4 regions of the Kitasatospora cineracea genome follow, and region 1 is predicted to be linked to each of the others. Evidence: riboswitches for the same ligand, from Rfam matches in the RefSeq annotation. Region 1 holds a riboswitch; each other region holds the start of a gene.
The links. Region 1 has a riboswitch for cyclic di-AMP ahead of EDD39_RS12705 (M23 family metallopeptidase). Riboswitches for the same ligand answer to the same signal wherever they lie in the genome.
Positions count from the first base shown of each region.

Region 1 (4,203 bases):
CGCCGGCAGCCGCGCCCTGCTGCTCTCCGGCGCCTTCGGCGGCCTGCTCGGCTCGCTGCCCGCCCACGACTTCCTGCCCGCCGCCAACGGCTACCTGCTGCGCCAGGACTGGGCCGAGGGCTTCGCCACCGCCGTCCACCTGGTGGTCGACCTGGACACCGGCGAGTACGAACTCCTCTCGGCCGGCCACCTGCCCGGCATGCACCGCCTGGCCGGGGCGGGCCACTGGGAGGTCAAGGAGGCCGAGGGCCCGCTGCTCGGCGTCTACGACGGCGCCAAGTTCGAAGGCGTGCGCGGTACTTTGGGACCCGGCGACGTGCTGATGCTGTGCACCGACGGCATGGTGGAGGTCCCCGGCCGGGACCTGGGCGAGGGCATGGACCGGCTGATGGGCGAGGCCGACCGGCTGGTCGCCACCATCCCGGCGGCCGGCCGCCCCGGGGCCGCGGTCCGGCTGATCGACAGCGTGGCCAAACACGTCAACGACGACCGGGCGGTGCTGCTGGTCTGGCGCCGCTGAGCCCCGCCGGGGCCGCGGTCGAGCGGCGTCGGGGCGGTGGCGGTGCGACGGCGGTGCGGTGGCCCGGAAGCGCTGCCGGGTGCGGGGGAGCGGTGTGCACGGAGTGCCCACGGAGTGTCAAACCCGGGCGTTGATCTTCGGCCAATTCCGGTGCCCGGCCCGGCCGGTGGGCCGCCGACCGGCCTGCCTGCCGGTTTGCCGCCCGGGCCGCCGCGGACCGCCTCCCGCCGACGCTCCGTCAGAACCCGTCCGCTATCGTCACGGTCGGCGGAAATCAGTCCCACCACCCGGGTTGGAGCCCCCGGCGACGGGGCAAGTCCTTTACGCAGTCCGCACGAGCGACCACACTGAGTCCGGATGGAGTGGTGGGGACACGGGGGGCAGGGGCCGGTTTCCGCCTGGAGCCGTCGGCGGTTCCGACCTGAATCCCCGCCACGAATCGAGGAAGTGAGTCCCGGTGGCCTTCTCCGTCTCCGCCCTTGTCCTGTTCGGCGTCATCGTCGCCATCTTCATCCGCAACAAGCAGATGAAGGGCGGGCACGCCATCGTCGCCGCGCTGTTCGGCTTCATGCTCAGCCAGTCGACCATGGCCGGTCCGATCCAGCAGTTCCTCAACTCGGTCTCCAAGGCCATCGCCGGCATCGCGGGCTGACACCCCGCCGGCACCGGGGGGAGCGCGTTCCGAGGGGCGGGGGCACCCCCGTTCCGGACCAAAGTCCCGCCCGCGGGTGACCAGGGTCACCCGCTCCGTCACGCCAGGTCAGCGCCCGGGCGCATACGGTGGCCGAAGTCGCCCACCGTATGTGGTTCGTGGGCGCATCGTCATGATCCCGTACGCGCACCGCAGCCCGCCGTCGGCGGAGCGTGACCTGGCGGACCGTCAGCCCCCTCCCGAGCCCGGGACCGGGGCCTACCGGCGCTTGCCAGCTCCGCGAACCGTGGGTTTTGCTTCCTCCGCAGCCCGGACATCGGCCGGGCTGGCCGCCGAGCGGAACGCCTAGTCCTGCCGCCGCCCGGTGCCGACCAGAGACCACGCCACGGCAGGAGCGGGGGAACCACAGGTAGTACGCCGGACCCGGAACGCACGGGGACGGCTCGGGGTGAAGCCGCGGAGACCGCGGCCGGGCAACTCTCGCCCGAACCCGACAGCTCACCTCGCAGGCGTCGGAGAGGAACAGCTTCATGTCCGCTCAGGGCAAGCACCGCAAGCCGCGCCTGGCCACCGTCGTCCGCATCGCCATCGCCGCCGGCGTCGCCGGCGCCGCGGTCGGCCTCCCGGTCACCGCCGCCTCCGCGCACACCGCCGACCAGCACGACGGCGGCCGCCAGTGGGCCAACGTCTCGGTCGACGCCACCCCCGTCGCCGACACCACCGGCTCCGCCGCCCAGCAGGCCGCGGCCGAGACCTACAAGGTCGCCTCCGGCGACACCCTCTCCAAGATCGCCGCCGCGAAGAACGTGGACGGCGGCTGGGAGAAGCTCTACCAGGACAACCGCTCGGTCATCGGCGGCAACCCGAACCTGATCTACCCGGGCCAGCAGCTGACCGTCAACGGCCAGGCCGCCGCGGCGACTTCGTCCGCCCCGGCCGCCTCCTCGGACGCCGCGGCCCCCGCCGCCGCCCCGAAGACCTCGACCAAGTCGAGCAGCACCGGCACCGCGAAGGCCAAGGCGCAGACCCAGACCCAGACCCAGGCCCCGGCTCCGACCCAGAAGTCGACGTCCTCGTCCTCCTCCTCGTCCGCCGCGAAGTCGTCGACCGCCACCACCTCCGGCAGCTCCGCCGCGAGCTCCTCCTCCGGCTACGTCGCCCCCGCACCGGGCAGCGTCACCACCGGTTACAAGGTGGCGGGCTCCAGCTGGTCCAGCGGCTACCACACCGGCATCGACTTCCCGGTCTCCACCGGCACCAGCCTCAAGGCCGTCGCCAACGGCACCGTGGTCTCGGCCGGCAACGGCGGCGCCTACGGCAACCAGGTCGTCATCAAGCTCGCCGACGGCAAGTACGCCCAGTACGCGCACCTCTCCTCGATCTCCGTCTCGGCCGGCCAGTCCGTGACGGCGGGGCAGCAGATCGGCCTGTCCGGCGCCACCGGCAACGTCACCGGCCCGCACCTGCACTTCGAGATCCGCACCACCCCGGACTACGGCTCCGACATCGACCCGGTCGCCTACCTGGCCGCCCACGGCGTCAACGTCTGACCCCCGGCACCACACCCCCGAAGGCCCCGCGCTCCGCTGCGCGGGGCCTTCGGGCTGTTCCCGGGTCCGGGACGGAGGGGAGAGGCCGCCCGCGGGGCGGGGAACGGCGAGGGCCCCGACCGCGTCGCGGTCGGGGCCCTGTCGTGGAGCGGGTGACGAGAATCGAACTCGCGTGACCAGTTTGGAAGACTGGGGCTCTACCATTGAGCTACACCCGCAGGAAAGCGCCCCGCCACCGCAGCGGTGGTGAGGACGGCCCCAGCGTACCTGGTCGGGTCGGTGGATTGCACACTCCTTCCCCGTTGTCGGCTCGCCGATATCGCCCCGGTCGGGGGCGGGTCGACGTGTACTCTTCTGCTCGGCACCACGGGGTGTGGCGCAGTTTGGTAGCGCGTCCGCTTTGGGAGCGGAAGGCCGTCGGTTCGAATCCGGTCACCCCGACCGTGTGCGGCAGGGTCTCGTCGGTGGCGGGGCCCTGTTGTCGTTGCGGCCCGGCGCCGCCGTCCCCGCTCCCGTCCGCACCCAGGTGCCGGGCACAGTCGCTTTCGTGGTACCGGTAGGATGGACCGCTGGCGGTAGTACGGACAGCATTGCAGCCCCAACCGCCTATCGCCCTGACCGCAAGCCCCCTAGGAGACCCAACCGTGAAGAGCGCCGTCGAGACTCTGAACCCGACCCGGGTTCGACTCACCGTCGAGGTGCCCTTCGAGGAGCTCAAGCCCAGCCTCGACGCGGCGTACAAGAAGATCAACCAGCAGGTCACCGTTCCGGGCTTCCGCAAGGGCAAGATCCCGAACAAGGTGATCGACCAGCGCTTCGGTCGTGGCGCGGTGCTGGAGGAGGCCGTCAACGACGCGCTTCCGCGCTTCTACACGCAGGCCGTCGACGAGGGCCAGATCGACGTGCTGGGCCAGCCCGACATCACCGACATCGAGGGTGTCGAGAACCTGGCCGACGGCGGGGACCTCAAGTTCACCGCCGAGGTCGACGTGCGCCCCGAGGTCACCCTCCCCGAGTTCGCCGAGATCGCGGTCGTGGTCGACCCGGTCGTGGTCGGCGACGAGGACGTCGAGAAGTCCCTCGAGCAGCTGCGCGAGCGCTTCGCCTCCGTCAAGGACGTCGAGCGCGCCGCGGGCGAGAACGACATCGTGGTGATCGACCTGGAGGCCAAGGTCGACGGCGAGGTGCCGGAGGACGGCACCGCCACCGGCGTGAGCTACGAGATCGGCTCCGGCCGCCTGCTGGACGGCATCGACGAGGCCGTGGTCGGCCTGTCCGCCGGCGAGTCCAAGACCTTCACCACCACCCTCAAGGGCGGCACCCAGGTCGGCAAGGACTCCGAGGTCACCGTCACCGTGACCACCGTCCAGGAGAAGGAACTCCCCGAGCTGGACGACGAGTTCGCGCAGCTGGCGAGCGAGTTCGACACCCTCGAGGAGCTCCGCGCCGACTCCGTCAAGCGCCTCGAGCGCATGAAGGAG
Region 1 covers NZ_RJVJ01000001.1:2,771,608-2,775,810, forward strand. The annotation lists gene EDD39_RS12695 (PP2C family protein-serine/threonine phosphatase) at 1-520, shown strand, start outside; gene EDD39_RS12700 (hypothetical protein) at 978-1,172, shown strand; cyclic di-AMP (ydaO/yuaA leader) riboswitch at 1,578-1,697, shown strand; gene EDD39_RS12705 (M23 family metallopeptidase) at 1,703-2,722, shown strand; tRNA gene EDD39_RS12710 (tRNA-Gly) at 2,867-2,940, opposite strand; tRNA gene EDD39_RS12715 (tRNA-Pro) at 3,090-3,163, shown strand; gene tig (trigger factor) at 3,367-4,203, shown strand, end outside.

Region 2 (4,203 bases), 2.7 Mb from region 1:
CGCCGGTCTCCACCCCGCCCGGTCCGTCCACCTCGGCGGCCCCGTCCGAGCAGCCGACGGCAGGGCAGCCGACGGCGGGACAGCCGACGGCGGGGCCGTCCGCCGGAACGGGGAGCGAGGCGCCGGAGAACGCCGGCGCGGGCGGCAGCATCACGGTGGCGTTCGCCGGGGACGTCCACTTCGAGGGCCGGACCGCCGCCCGGCTCGGCGCGACCAAGGCCGACACCGCGCTCGGCCCGATCTCCGCGACGCTCTCCGCGGCCGACCTGGCGGTGCTCAACCTGGAGACCGCGATCACCTCCCGCGGCAGGGCCGAGCCCAAGACCTACACCTTCCGCACCACGCCCAAGGCGCTCGACGCGCTCAAGGGCGCCGGCGTCGACGTGGTCTCCCAGGCCAACAACCACGCCGTCGACTTCGGCCCCGACGGACTCGCCGACACCCTCGCCGCCAAGGCCGCCTCCCCGGTACCCGTGATCGGCATCGGCAAGGACGCCGAGGAGGCGTACGCCCCCCACGTCAGCACGGTGCGCGGTGTGAAGGTCGCCGTGCTGGCGGCCAGCCAGGTCAACGAGATCACCAACCAGAAGTGGCGGGCCGGCGCGCACAAGCCGGGCATCGCGTCCGCCCTCGACGAGGCCGCGCTGCTGCGCGCCGTCACCGGGGCGAAGGCGCAGGCGCCGGTGGTCCTGGTCTACCTGCACTGGGGCGACGAAGGCGTGGCCTGCCCGACCCGCGCGCAGACCTCACTCGCCAAGAAGCTCGCCGACGCCGGGGCGACCGCCGTGGTCGGCACCCACGCCCACACCATGCTCGGCGCGGGCATGCTCGGGAAGACCTACGTGTCGTACGGCTTCGGCAACTTCCTCTGGTACGGCACCTCGAACTACACCGCCTCCGACGAGACCGGCGTCACCACGATCACCGTCACCGCCGACGGCCGCGTCACCGGCGAGACCTTCACCCCCGCGCACATCGACGGCCGCGGCGTGCCCGTCCCGCAGGGCGGCAGCGCGGCGAAGGCCGCCCAGCAGCGCCGCGACGGCCTGCGCGGCTGCACCGGCCTGGCCGCCGTCCCGAAGTGACGGCGGCCGGGCCGGGCGCCGGTCAGCCCAGGTTCAGCACCTGGCCGGGACGGATCAGGTCCGGATTCTCCCCGACCGTCTGCTGGTTCGACTCGTAGAGCTCGGACCAGCCGCCGCCCAGGTCGTGGTTGCGGGCGATCGAGGCCAGCGTGTCGCCGGGGCCCACGGTGTACGGCTGCGCGGACGGCGCCTGGGCCTGGGCCGGGGGCGTCGACTCGGCCGGGGCGGCCGGCGTGGCGGACGCGTCCGCGGCGGCGGTGGCGCCGCTGCCCGTGCCCGGAGCGGTCGGGCTGCCGGTGGTGGGCGTCGCGGTGGGGGTGGTGGCGCTGTCGGTGCTGCCGGCACCGGTGCCGGTGGACGGGCTGGGCGAGGCGGTGCCCGTTCCCGTTCCCGTGCCCGGGAGGGTGGGCAGCACGGTCCCGTTGCCGCCGTCGGCGGGCGTGCCCGGGCTGGGGGTGGTGGGCGTGCCCGGGCTGGGCGTGGCGGTCGGGTCGGTCGGGTCGGTCGGCAGCAGCGGGAGGCCGGGGGAGACCGGCGGGACGGTCGGGGTGGCCGAGGCGTCCGGGGCAGGGGTGGTCGGGGCCGGCGTGACCGGGGTGGCCGGGGTCTCCGTGGCGGGCGCGCTGGGCTGCGGCTGGGGGTGCGCCAGCTGCATGTAGCGCTCGTACAGGCTCTGGTGGCTGGTCCAGAACCAGGCGCCGTTCTTCTCGTACCAGTACACGTGCGAGACCGGGTCGTAGCCGGGGAGGCCGGAGAACACCGGCGCGCTCTTCCCGTCCGGGACGGTGCTGCCGTCCGCGGCGGCGTTGACCGCCGCGACGCCGCGGGCGCCGCGCAGCGAACCCGTCTCGTCCGCCGAGTCGTTGTCGTCGACGACGCCCGGCGCGCTGGCGGTGTTCAGGCCCGCGTCGTCCGCGCACGCCGACCAGGGGGACGGGCCCTCGGTGGCCAGGATGCGTTCGGCGACGGCGATCTGCTGGCTGCGGGTGGCGCCGTTCGGCAGCGCCGAGTACTGGGTGCCGCCGTAGTCGGTCCAGCGCTGGGCGTTGATCCCCAGGCCGCCGTAGCCGCCGTTGCCCTGGTCGGAGTTCCAGTTCCCGCCGCTTTCGCAGTCGGCGACCCGGTCCCAGACCGCGCTGGGGGCGGCGTGCGCGCCGGTCACGGCGAGCAGCGGCAGGGCGATGCCGACACCGGCCACACCGGCTGCGGCGATCGCCCGCTCGGCGGCCTTCTCCGTCGGGCCCTGCCGGCGGTGACGTCCCGAACCCGTGAAGAGCATGCGAGATCCTCTCCGCACGCCTACGGGGTGAGCTGTCGGGTTCGGGCCGGGAGGGAGGCCCGGCCGTCGCGCCCCGGTCATCCGGCGCGGACGGCTTCACCCCTAGCCGTGGGGGATGGCAACTAACGTGGTTCCCCCGTCCCTGCCCAAGGGTTGTGGTGGTCGACCCGCAACGCGGTGGACAGGGCTCGGCGTTGTCGCGCGCGGGGGCCCGGCGGTGCGGGCCGGGACGAGCCTATTCACTCGAACGTGGCAATCACAAGCGCGTCGCGCCCGGATCACGCCTCCGTCACGCCGGGCCCTGCGTGGTGTGTGAACGACCTGTTGACGGTGGCTCGGGCGGGGGAGCGGTCGGCGGATCGGCTGGAGAAGTCTGGCCGATCGGTGGGATTGGGGCGGAGGGGAGTGGGGTAGGCAGGGGCCCCGATCCGTCGGCGGCGATGGTCGTGGACCGCCAACTTGCCTGCTGAGACGGCGAATTGGAGAGAATCGGGGCATTCGCGGCGTTGCGGATAAATGATGCGACAGGGGGTCGGCGGGCTTCCTACGATCGCCGTGCTCGCTGTTCCGGTGGGTGCGTGGTCGGATCCGTCGAATTTGTTGGGGAGGTTCTGTGGGTGCCTTGATTCCTGAAGTGCTCCGCACCGAACGCCGGTTCGCCAGGCTGTTCGTCGGCCAGTCGCTGTCGGTCCTGGGAGACCGGGTGTCGTTTGTCGCGCTGCCCTTCGCCGTGCTGTCGATCGGCGGCTCGGCCGCCGACGTCGGGTTGGTCACGGCCGCCGGACTGCTCCCGCTGCTGGTGTTCACGCTCGCCGGAGGCGTCTGGGCGGACCGGATGCCGAGACAGTGGATCATGCTGGCCTCCGATCTGCTGCGGTGCGCCGTCCAGACCGCCGCCGCGGTGCTGCTGCTCACCGGCACCGCCCGGGTCGGGCTGCTGGCGCTGCTGATGGCGGTGTTCGGTGTCGCGGACGCCTTCTTCCTCCCCGCCTCCACCGGGCTGCTGCCCCTGCTCGTCCCCGCCGACCGCCTCCGCGAGGCGAACGCGCTGCGCGGCTTCGTGCAGTCGACGGGGCTGGTGGTCGGGCCCGCACTGGCCGGTCTGCTGATCGCGGCGGTCGGGCCCGGCGGCGCGCTGGCGGTGGACGCCGCGAGTTTCGCGGTCAGCGCCGCCGTGCTGGCCAGGTTGGGCACGGTGGACGGTACGGCCACCACGGGCGGCGCGGGCGGCGTCGACGGCGGGGCGGAGCGGGCCGAGCGGCTCGGCTTCCTGGCCGAACTCCGGGTCGGCTGGCAGCAGGTGCGCAGCCGGACGTGGGTGTGGTCGGGGATGCTGGCCATCGCGGTCTACCACGTGGTGGTGCTGCCCTCGGTGTTCGTGCTCGGCCCGGTGCTGGCGGAGCACGAGTGGGGCGGTGCCGGTGCGTGGACGGTGGTGGTCATCGCGTTCGGCCTCGGCTCGATCGTGGGGGACGTGTGCTCCTACCGCCTGAAACCGGCCCGTCCGATGGCCGTCGCGGCCGTGGCGATGGCGGTCGCCTCCTGCCAGGCCGCGATCATCGGGTCCGGCGCGCCGGTCTGGGTGATCGCCGCACTGGAGGCGGTCACGGGTGTGGGCGTGTCCCTGTGCTTCGTGCTCTGGGAGACCTCGCTCCAGGTGCACATACCGGAGCGGGTGCTCTCCCGGGTCAGCTCCTACGACCACCTGATCTCCGTCGCCCTGATGCCGCTCGGGCTGGTGCTGGCCGGCCCGCTCTCGGACAGCCTCGGCGTGCGCCCCACGCTGTTCGGGATGACCGTCCTCGCGGTTCCGGCCGCACTCACCCTCCTCGCGCTGCC
Region 2 covers NZ_RJVJ01000001.1:5,423,738-5,427,940, forward strand. The annotation lists gene EDD39_RS24380 (CapA family protein) at 1-1,085, shown strand, start outside; gene EDD39_RS24385 (LysM peptidoglycan-binding domain-containing protein) at 1,108-2,364, opposite strand; cyclic di-AMP (ydaO/yuaA leader) riboswitch at 2,368-2,535, opposite strand; gene EDD39_RS24390 (MFS transporter) at 2,999-4,203, shown strand, end outside.
Region 2: linked by a shared signal. The riboswitch ahead of EDD39_RS24385 (LysM peptidoglycan-binding domain-containing protein) and the one ahead of EDD39_RS12705 (M23 family metallopeptidase) in region 1 are both predicted to bind cyclic di-AMP.

Region 3 (4,203 bases), 1.0 Mb from region 1:
GCCCGGGCGAGGGGGTGTGCCATGAGCGAACTCCCTTGGGTGGGGTGGGGGTTCGCCCAGGTTAGGTACTGGCCGGTGAACTTACTAGACAGTAAGTTACTTGACAGTTGCGGAGGTTGTGGAGGTTTCGGGCCCGGCGGGGCGTCAGCCCTCTTCGACGGGCGGGGGCTTGGGGAGGAAGCGCTCGCCGTCACGGGTGCCGCCGGCGCGGGCGATGGTGCGGCGGTCGGTGGAGAGGTAGTCGCGGACGACCAGTTCCACCGCGTCCTGGGGGCTGGTGGCGCCGACGCGCATCATCACCTCCAGGGCCAGGTCCGCGTCCAGCGTGATCGTCACTTTCGCCATGGTGCCGCTCCCCGGTCGTCGAGTCTCGTCGAGCCCCGTCCGGCCGAGGATAGGCCGCTGCCCCCGGGGCCGACCAGGTCCCCGGGGGCAGCGGCGGTCGTGCCCGTGATCAGACGCGGCCCGCGAAGTCGGGGGCCCAGTTGGCGATGGTCTCGGTGCGGACGCCGGAACGCGGGTTCGCGGCCTCGACGTACTTGCCGTCACCGACGTACAGGGCGACGTGGTAGACGCCCGAGTTGGAGCCGTTGCTGGACCAGAACAGCAGGTCGCCCGGCTGCAGGCTGTCCAGCGAGACGCGGGTCGAGTAGTCGGCCTGGTCGGCGGCGACGCGCGGCAGGCTGATGCCGGCCTGTCGGAACGCCGCCTGGGTCAGGCCGGAGCAGTCCCAGCCGCCGTTGCCGGTGCCGCCGTAGACGTACGCCTGGCCGAGCTTGGACAGCGCGAAGTCGATCGCCGCGGCCTTGGAGCCGGTCGCCTTGGTGGCGGTCGCCTCGGCGGCCGTCGTGGTGGCGGTGGCGGCGGCCGTGGTCGAGGCGGTGGCGGTGGTCGCGGTGGACGACTTGGCCGGGGTGCTCGACGACTTGGCGGCGGAGGAACGGTTGCCCTTCCAGGACGAGCCCTGGTGGGTGCCGGTGGAGGAGGTGGTGGCGGCCGGCGCGGACTGCTGCTGCGCGGTGGCGGCGCCGCCGAGCGAGAGCTGCTGACCCGGGTAGATCATGTCCGGGCCCTCGGTGAGCACCGAGCGGTTGAGGTCGTACAGCTTCTGCCAGCCGCCGTCCACGTGCTGGCTCTGCGCGATGGTGGACAGCCAGTCGCCCGCCGCGACGGTGTAGGTGCCGGCCGACTGGTCGGCGGTGGCGGCCGGGGCGCTCTGCTCGGCCTGCGGCTGGGACTGCGACTTGCCCTGCGACCAGCCGTTCTGCGACCAGCCGTTCTGGGACTTGCCCTTGCTGCCGGACTGCGACTGCGACTGGGCGGGCGCCTGGGTCTGCGACTGCGACGGCGCGGCGGTGGCGGACGAGGCGGAGCCGGAGGTGTCGACCTGGGGGGCGGCGCCGCCCTTGGTCAGGCCGGCCTGGATCGAGCACACCGGCCAGGCGCCGGGGCCCTGCGAGGCCAGGACCTTCTCGGCGACCGAGATCTGCTGGTCCTTGGTGGCGAGGTCGGCGCGCGAGGCGTACGCGGTGCCGCCGAACTCGGCCCAGGTGGAGGCGGTGAACTGCAGACCGCCGTAGAAGCCGTTGCCGGTGTTGATCGCCCAGTTGCCGCTGGACTCGCACTGCGCGACCTTGTCCCAGGTGGAGACGGTCGCCGCGGAGGCGACGCCACCGGTCAGGCAGGGGATCGACAGCCCGATGCCGACGACACCGGTGGTGGCGATCAGGCGGCGGGCGCGCTTGGAGCTGATGGGCAGCATGAAGAAGCGTTCCTCTCCCACGCCTGCGAGGTGAGCTGTCGGATTCGGGCTGGAGTTGCCCGGCCGCGCGCACCGCGTGGTGCGCCCGGCTTCACCCCTAGCCCCGTGCGGTCCTTCGACCGCCCGGGGCGACTTACCTGGTTCCCCCGCCCCTGCCGTGGTGCGTTGTGCATGAGCCGACCCGCCCGGCGGCAGGACTCGGCGTTCCGGGCGAACTGGGTCCGTGTGTCCACGAACGTGGGCAGGAGATTAAGCGGAATTAAGGAGAATCCGCAAATGCCCGTGACCGGCATCACAGCGGCCGGAATGGGTGATCAAGGGATATTCGGCGAACTCCGCGAGCGGCGGCGAATTCTGGCGGGACGTCAGGCGATAGGTGATCTTGTGCCCGTTTTGCTGCCCTATGCTGAGCTATGCGGGATTATTCACGTTTGTCCACCCGGTGTGCGGGTCATTTGTCGCTTTATGGGCGTTCTGTCCCTGCCTCGAAGCACCCCGCCGTGCCTCCTGACGGTACGTCAGAATGCTGAAGCGAAAGCGAATCCGCCGCTTTCCGGCGCCCGCGCTGCCTATGCTGCCCCCGACGGCTCAGGGCGGCGGAACCTGGAAGGGCGGCCATGGTGGAACACGGGCAGGACGAGGAACGGCAACCGCCGCCGGCACGGCACCGGCGCCCGCCGGTCGGGCGGCGCCGGATGCTGACCTGGCTGGCGGCCGGGACGGCGGCGGCGCTCGGCGGGGGAGTGGTCCTGCGGCAGTCGCTGGCCGGGGCCGACGAACCGGCGGGCGCCGCCGCCGCGCAGACCGGCACCGCCACCCCGGCCGGCCACCCGCACGGCACCGGCGCCCCGCCACCCGCCGCCGGCAGCCCGCAGCCCTCCACCCGGCCCCCGGTGCTGGACGCCGGCGGCCGCAAGTGGTCCGACGCCAAGGGCTGGGGCGGAAAACCGCCGGGCCCCGGCAGCGCGGTGCGGATCACCGACCGGGTGGTGCTGGACGCCGACGCCGAGGTCGGCTCGCTGCTGGTGGAGCCCGGCGGCTCGCTGGTGTTCGCCGCCGACCGGACGCTGACCCTGGCCAGCGCGGGCAACGTCGAGGTGCGCGGCGTCCTGGCCCTGGCCCCCGACGCCGCGCACACCCACACCCTGCGCTTCCCGCAGGTCGACGAACACCGGTTCGCGGGCGGCGGGATGACCGTCGTCGACAGCGACACCGGCCTGTGGGTCACCGGCCAGGGCTACCTGCGACTGGACGGCGCGCCCCGCACCGCCTGGGTCCGGGCCGCAGCCGACCTGGAGCCCGGCGACACCGCGCTGAAGCTGGCCGCCGCCCCCGACGGCTGGCAGCCCGGCGACGAACTGGCCGTCACCCCGACCGCGCCGCCCGACACCGCGGACTTCTCCACCGCCTACGACCTGGTGACGGTCGCCCGGGTCGACGGCGCCACCGTCACCCTGACCGGCCCGCTGCGGCACGCCCACCCGCGGGTGGCGACCGGCGGCGGCGCGACCTTCGGCGCCGAGGTGCTCAACCTCAGCCGCAACGTCCGGATCGAGGGCACCGAGCAGGGCCGGGCACACGTCCACCTCACCTCCAGCCGCCCGCCCGACGTCCGGCACGCCGCCCTGCGCTGGCTCGGCCCGCGCGCCGCCGGCAAGGACAGCTGGGACGGCAAGCCCGTCACCGAACCCGTGCTCGGCCGGTACGGGCTGCACTTCCACATGCTGCTGGACACCTCGCGCGGCACCGTGGTCGAGGGCGTCGTGGTTCGCGACACCGGCAGCCACGCCTTCGTGCCGCACGCCAGCCACGGCATCACCTTCCGCGGCTGCATCTCCCACGACACCTGGGAGGACGCGTACTGGTGGGACGGCCCGATCGACACCCGCACCCCGCAGGGCCCCTCCGACGACATCGCCTACGACGGCTGCGTCGCCTCCCGCACCGTCTTCGAGCCCAACCCGCGCGCCTACCGGCTCACCGGCTTCAGCCTCGGCGCCGGGACGGGCTCCTCGGCCCGGGACTGCGTGGCCGTCGGCGTGCAGGGCGCCACCGGCGCGTCCGGCTACGAGTGGCCGGAGACCAGCGAGGGCGTCTGGACCTTCGAACGCTGCCTGGCGCACAACAACCTGCAGAACGGCATCTTCGTCTGGCTCAACGCCGAGCACCACCACACCGTCACCCAGTACGCGGCGTACCACAACGGCGGCTGGGGCATCGAGCACGGCGCCTACCTGAACGACTTCGACTACACCGCCTCGGTGCTGTACGGGAACGCCGCCGGCGGCATCGCCGTGCACGCGCTCGGCCGCGACAAGGGCACCGTCTTCGACGGGCTGCTGATCGACGCCGCCGGGCAGTCCGACTACGCGGTGACCACCCTCAAGCACCAACTGGCCGGCGAGGCCGTCACCCTGAGCCGCAGCCGGCTGACCGGCTAC
Region 3 covers NZ_RJVJ01000001.1:3,781,676-3,785,878, forward strand. The annotation lists gene EDD39_RS17200 (AMP-dependent synthetase/ligase) at 1-23, opposite strand, end outside; gene EDD39_RS17205 (hypothetical protein) at 145-345, opposite strand; gene EDD39_RS17210 (transglycosylase family protein) at 455-1,783, opposite strand; cyclic di-AMP (ydaO/yuaA leader) riboswitch at 1,768-1,937, opposite strand; gene EDD39_RS17215 (hypothetical protein) at 2,380-4,203, shown strand, end outside.
Region 3: linked by a shared signal. The riboswitch ahead of EDD39_RS17210 (transglycosylase family protein) and the one ahead of EDD39_RS12705 (M23 family metallopeptidase) in region 1 are both predicted to bind cyclic di-AMP.

Region 4 (4,203 bases), 1.7 Mb from region 1:
CGAGGACGAACGCCGGGACGTGCGCCAGGGTCTCCAGCATCAGGTGCAGCCCCGGCCTGACCCGTTGCGGCCGTTCCGGGGCGCGGCGGGCCGCGTGCTCGGCGGGGAGCAGCAGGTCGGCCAGGTGCTCGCGCTCCGAGGGGTCGAGCCGCAGGGCGCGGGCCAGCGCCTGGACCACTTCGGTGGACGGGCGCCCGGCCCGGCCCTGTTCGAGGCGCGTGTAGTACTCGGTGCTGACGCCGGCCAGCCGGGCCACCTCGTCGCGGCGCAGACCGGGCACCCGCCGCACCCGGCCGTCCGCGGGCAGCCCGGCCGGTCCCGGGGCGATCGCGGCGCGCCGGGTGCGGAGGAAGTCGGCGATTTCCCTGCTGCGTTCCATGGACCAAGTGTGCGGGCTGCGGGGGCGCCCCGGCGGGCCGTGGGTGGCCCTGGCGGTACCAGTCGGCGCAGGGTCCGCCCGGGGCCGTCCGCGGGGCCGCCGGGCTGGTGTGCTGGAACAGCGGCCGGAGCCTCCGGTGCCGCAACTCCCGTGTCCTGCAAGGAAGGTCCACCATGTCCACGTTCACCTCCCTGCCCCTCGCCGGCCGCACCGCCGTGGTCACCGGCGCCTCCAGCGGCATCGGCGAGGCCACCGCCGAGGAGCTCGCCGGGCTCGGTGCCCGGGTCGTCGTGCTGGCCCGCCGCGCCGAGCGGCTGGCCGCGCTGGCCGACCGGATCGAGCGGGCCGGCGGAACCGCGCTGGCGATCGCCGCGGACGTCACCGACCGGGCCGCGGTGCGGGCGGCCGCCGACCGGGTCGCCGCCGAACTGGGCGGCGCGGACCTGCTGTTCAACAACGCCGGGGTGATGCTCCCGGCGCCGGTCGAGGAGGTGGCCGTGGACCAGTGGCAGCGGCAGATCGACCTCAACGTCTCCGGGCTGATGAACGTCATCGGCGCGTTCACCCCGCAGCTGGTCGCGGCCGCGGCCGAGCGCGGCGTCGCCGACCTGGTCAACACCTCGTCGATCGCGGCGCAGAACATCTTCCCGACCTTCGCCGTCTACTCCGCGACCAAGGCCTACGTCACCCACCTCTCGCGCCACCTGCGGGCCGAGCTGGGCGCGAAGCACGTCCGGGTCTCGACGATCGAGCCCGGCATCGTCGGGACGGAGCTCCAGGACCACGTCACCGACCGGGGCGCGCTCGACTGGCTGGCCGGTTCCAGGGAGACGGTGGAGTGGCTCGTTCCCGGCGACATCGCCAGGACGGTCGGGTTCCTGGCCGCCCTGCCGCCGCGCGTCAACCTCCAGCAGGTCACCGTCATGCCGACCGGCCAGGCGAGCTGAGGACGGGCCCTACGGCTGGAGGCCGAGCTGCCGGAGCCAGGGCAGCGGGTCGACGGGGGCGGCGCCGCCGGGGCGGACCTCGAGGTGCAGGTGCGGGCCGGTGACGTTGCCGGTGGCGCCGACCGCGCCGAGGACGGTGCCGGGGGCGACCGGGCCGGAGGCGGTGGCGATCCGGGAGAGGTGGCAGTACCAGAGCTCGGTGCCGTCGGGGAGGGTCTGGATGACCCGGTAGCCGTAGGCGCCGGACCAGCCGGCCGAGGTGACGGTGCCGCCGGTGACGGCGGTGACGGGGGTGCCGGTGCGGGCGGCGAAGTCCAGGCCGGTGTGCAGGTGGGCCCAGTGCTCCCCGGCCTGGGCGAACGGCGCGGCCAGCTGGTACCCGGCCACCGGCAGGGCGGGCGCGGACCGGTCGGACCCGGCCTCGGCCTGCCGCTCGGCGCGCTTGGCCTGGGCCTCCTGCGCGGCGGCGACCCGGGCCGACTCCTCGGCGGCGGTGCGCTGCCCGTCGGCCTGCTGCAGGATGCGGGCGGCCAGGGCGAGGCCGGGGTCGGCGGCGAGCAGGCCGTCGGAGGCTTCGTCGGCGGCGGTGACGGGGGCCGGGGCCGGCGTGGCGGCGGCCTGGGCGGGGGCGGCGGCGAGGCCGGTGGCGCCGAGGGCGGCGGTCATCGCGGTGACGCCCAGCAGGGGCGCGCCGGTCCGGGTCTGACGGGGCAGCCGGTGCCGGACGGCCTCGGTCCCGACCGGGTGGTCGAGGAGCTGGGTGCCGGTGCTCTCGGTGTGGGTCGACGCCACGGGGGCGCGCTCCTTCCTTCCCTGCCGCCGACCGGGTTAGCTGACGGGTTCGGAGGTGGAAGGTCTCCTACGGTCGGGCCCAGGGCCGTTCCGATTCACCCCGGTGGAACGTGGTTCCCCGGCTCCTGGACCGGCCCCGGGGGGCAGGTCCGGATGGATTAGGCGTGGCGCACGGTGCCGCATGGTTACGGCGTTGCCGACCGCGCTGCGTTATCAAACGTTAATCCTATGGACCCCATGATTCCAAGCGCCCACCGAGGTGCAGTGAAACTTTCCTGACGCCCTATGGGCGATTTGTGACGGTTCGCCAAGGTACCCGGTTTCGGACATGACGGACCGTGACGGGGCGGTTGAGTATCCGTACTCACGACCCCCTCCCGCCCCGGCGGGACCCTGGGCGCATGACCGCATCCGTGCCGCACCGCACCACCTCCGCCTACTACCTGCAGGCCGTCGCCTCCTTCGGGTTCGCCACCGCCGCGCTCGCCCTCGGGATCGCGTACCTCCCGGTCAGCGCCTGGATGCGCGCCTTCCTCGGGGTCGGGCTGCTCTACGTGATCACCTCCGCGTTCACGCTGGCCAAGGTGGTCCGCGACCGCCAGGACGAGGGCGCGATCACCAGCCGGGTCGACCAGGCCCGGCTGGAGAAGCTGCTCGCCGAGCACGACCCGTTCAAGGTGGACGGGATCTGAGGGCGGGAGGCGGTGGCGGGAACCGGAGCCGGGCCGGGGGTTGACAGCTAAGGCTATTAGCCTTAGCTTTATGGCTATCGGCAGCAGCCGGGCCTGGAGAGCCCGGAGCGCCGGACGCCCGCCAGGAGGCCCGCGATGAACAGCACCCTCGGCACCACCACCCGGTACCTCGACGTCACCGGCGGCCGGATCGCCTACGACGACGCCCCCGGCTCCGGCGTCCCGGTCGTCCTGCTGCCCGGCATGCTCGACAAGCGCGCCGTCTACCGCCACCTCGCCCCGCTGCTGAGCGCCGCCGGGCACCGGGTGGTCACCATGGACCTGCGCGGCATGGGCGAGTCCTCGACCGGCTTCACCGACCACACCCCGGCCGCGATCGCCGAGGACCTGGCGGCCCTGCTGGCCCACCTGGACCTGCGCGGCACCGTCCTGGTCGGCAGCTCCTACACCGGCGCCACCGTGGTCCGGGCCGCCGCGCTCGCCCCCGAGCGCACCGGCGGCGTGGTGCTGATCGACGCGTTCATCGAGAACCTGCCGCTGAACGGCTTCCAGAAGGCGCTGTTCGGCCTGGCCGCCCCGCTGGTCACCGCGTTCCCCGGCCTGTGGGGCACGATGCAGAAGTTCTACTACCCGGCCACCAGCCGCCCCGCCGACTTCGAGGACTACCGGGCCGGGCTGGCCGCGATGCTCCGCGAGCCCGCCCGCAAGGCGGCGCTGCGCGGCTACCTGAAGGGCGACTCGGCGCCGGTCGGCTGGTGCGCGGCCGTCGACGTGCCCGCCCTGGTGCTGATGGGCGACAAGGACCCGGACTTCCCGAAGCCGGAGCTGGTCGCCGACCGGCAGGCCGCCGCGCTGCGCGGCCGCAAGGTGATGATCGAGGGCGCCGGCCACTACCCGATGGCCGGTCACCCGCAGGCCGTCGCCGACGCCCTGCTGCCCTTCCTGGCCGAGCCGGCCGGCACCGGCGGGAGCGCCCGCTGATGCCCCGCGCCGGACTCTCCACCGCCGCCGTGGTGGACCACGCCCTCGAACTGGTCGACGAGCGCGGCGCCGAGGCGCTCACCCTGGCCGCGGTCGCCGCCAGGGCGGGCGTCGCCACCCCCTCGCTGTACAAGCACGTGGCGGGCGGCCTGCCCGAACTGCGCCGCCTGGTCGCCGTCCGCACCACCGGGGAGCTGGCCGACCACCTGGCCGCCGCCGTCCTCGGCCACTCCCGGGACGGGGCGGTGCGCGCCCTGCTCGCCGCGTACGCCGGGTACGCGCTGAGCCACCCCCTCCGGTACGCGGCGCTGCCGCAGGTGCCGGACCCGGACCCGGAGCTGGCCGCGGCCGCCGAGCGGATGGTGGGGGTGCTGTTCGCGGTGCTGCGCGGCTACGACCTGGAGGGCTCGGA
Region 4 covers NZ_RJVJ01000001.1:1,062,586-1,066,788, forward strand. The annotation lists gene EDD39_RS04675 (helix-turn-helix domain-containing protein) at 1-379, opposite strand, end outside; gene EDD39_RS04680 (SDR family oxidoreductase) at 553-1,326, shown strand; gene EDD39_RS04685 (M23 family metallopeptidase) at 1,336-2,118, opposite strand; cyclic di-AMP (ydaO/yuaA leader) riboswitch at 2,129-2,293, opposite strand; gene EDD39_RS04690 (YiaA/YiaB family inner membrane protein) at 2,520-2,810, shown strand; gene EDD39_RS04695 (alpha/beta fold hydrolase) at 2,946-3,791, shown strand; gene EDD39_RS04700 (TetR-like C-terminal domain-containing protein) at 3,791-4,203, shown strand, end outside.
Region 4: linked by a shared signal. The riboswitch ahead of EDD39_RS04685 (M23 family metallopeptidase) and the one ahead of EDD39_RS12705 (M23 family metallopeptidase) in region 1 are both predicted to bind cyclic di-AMP.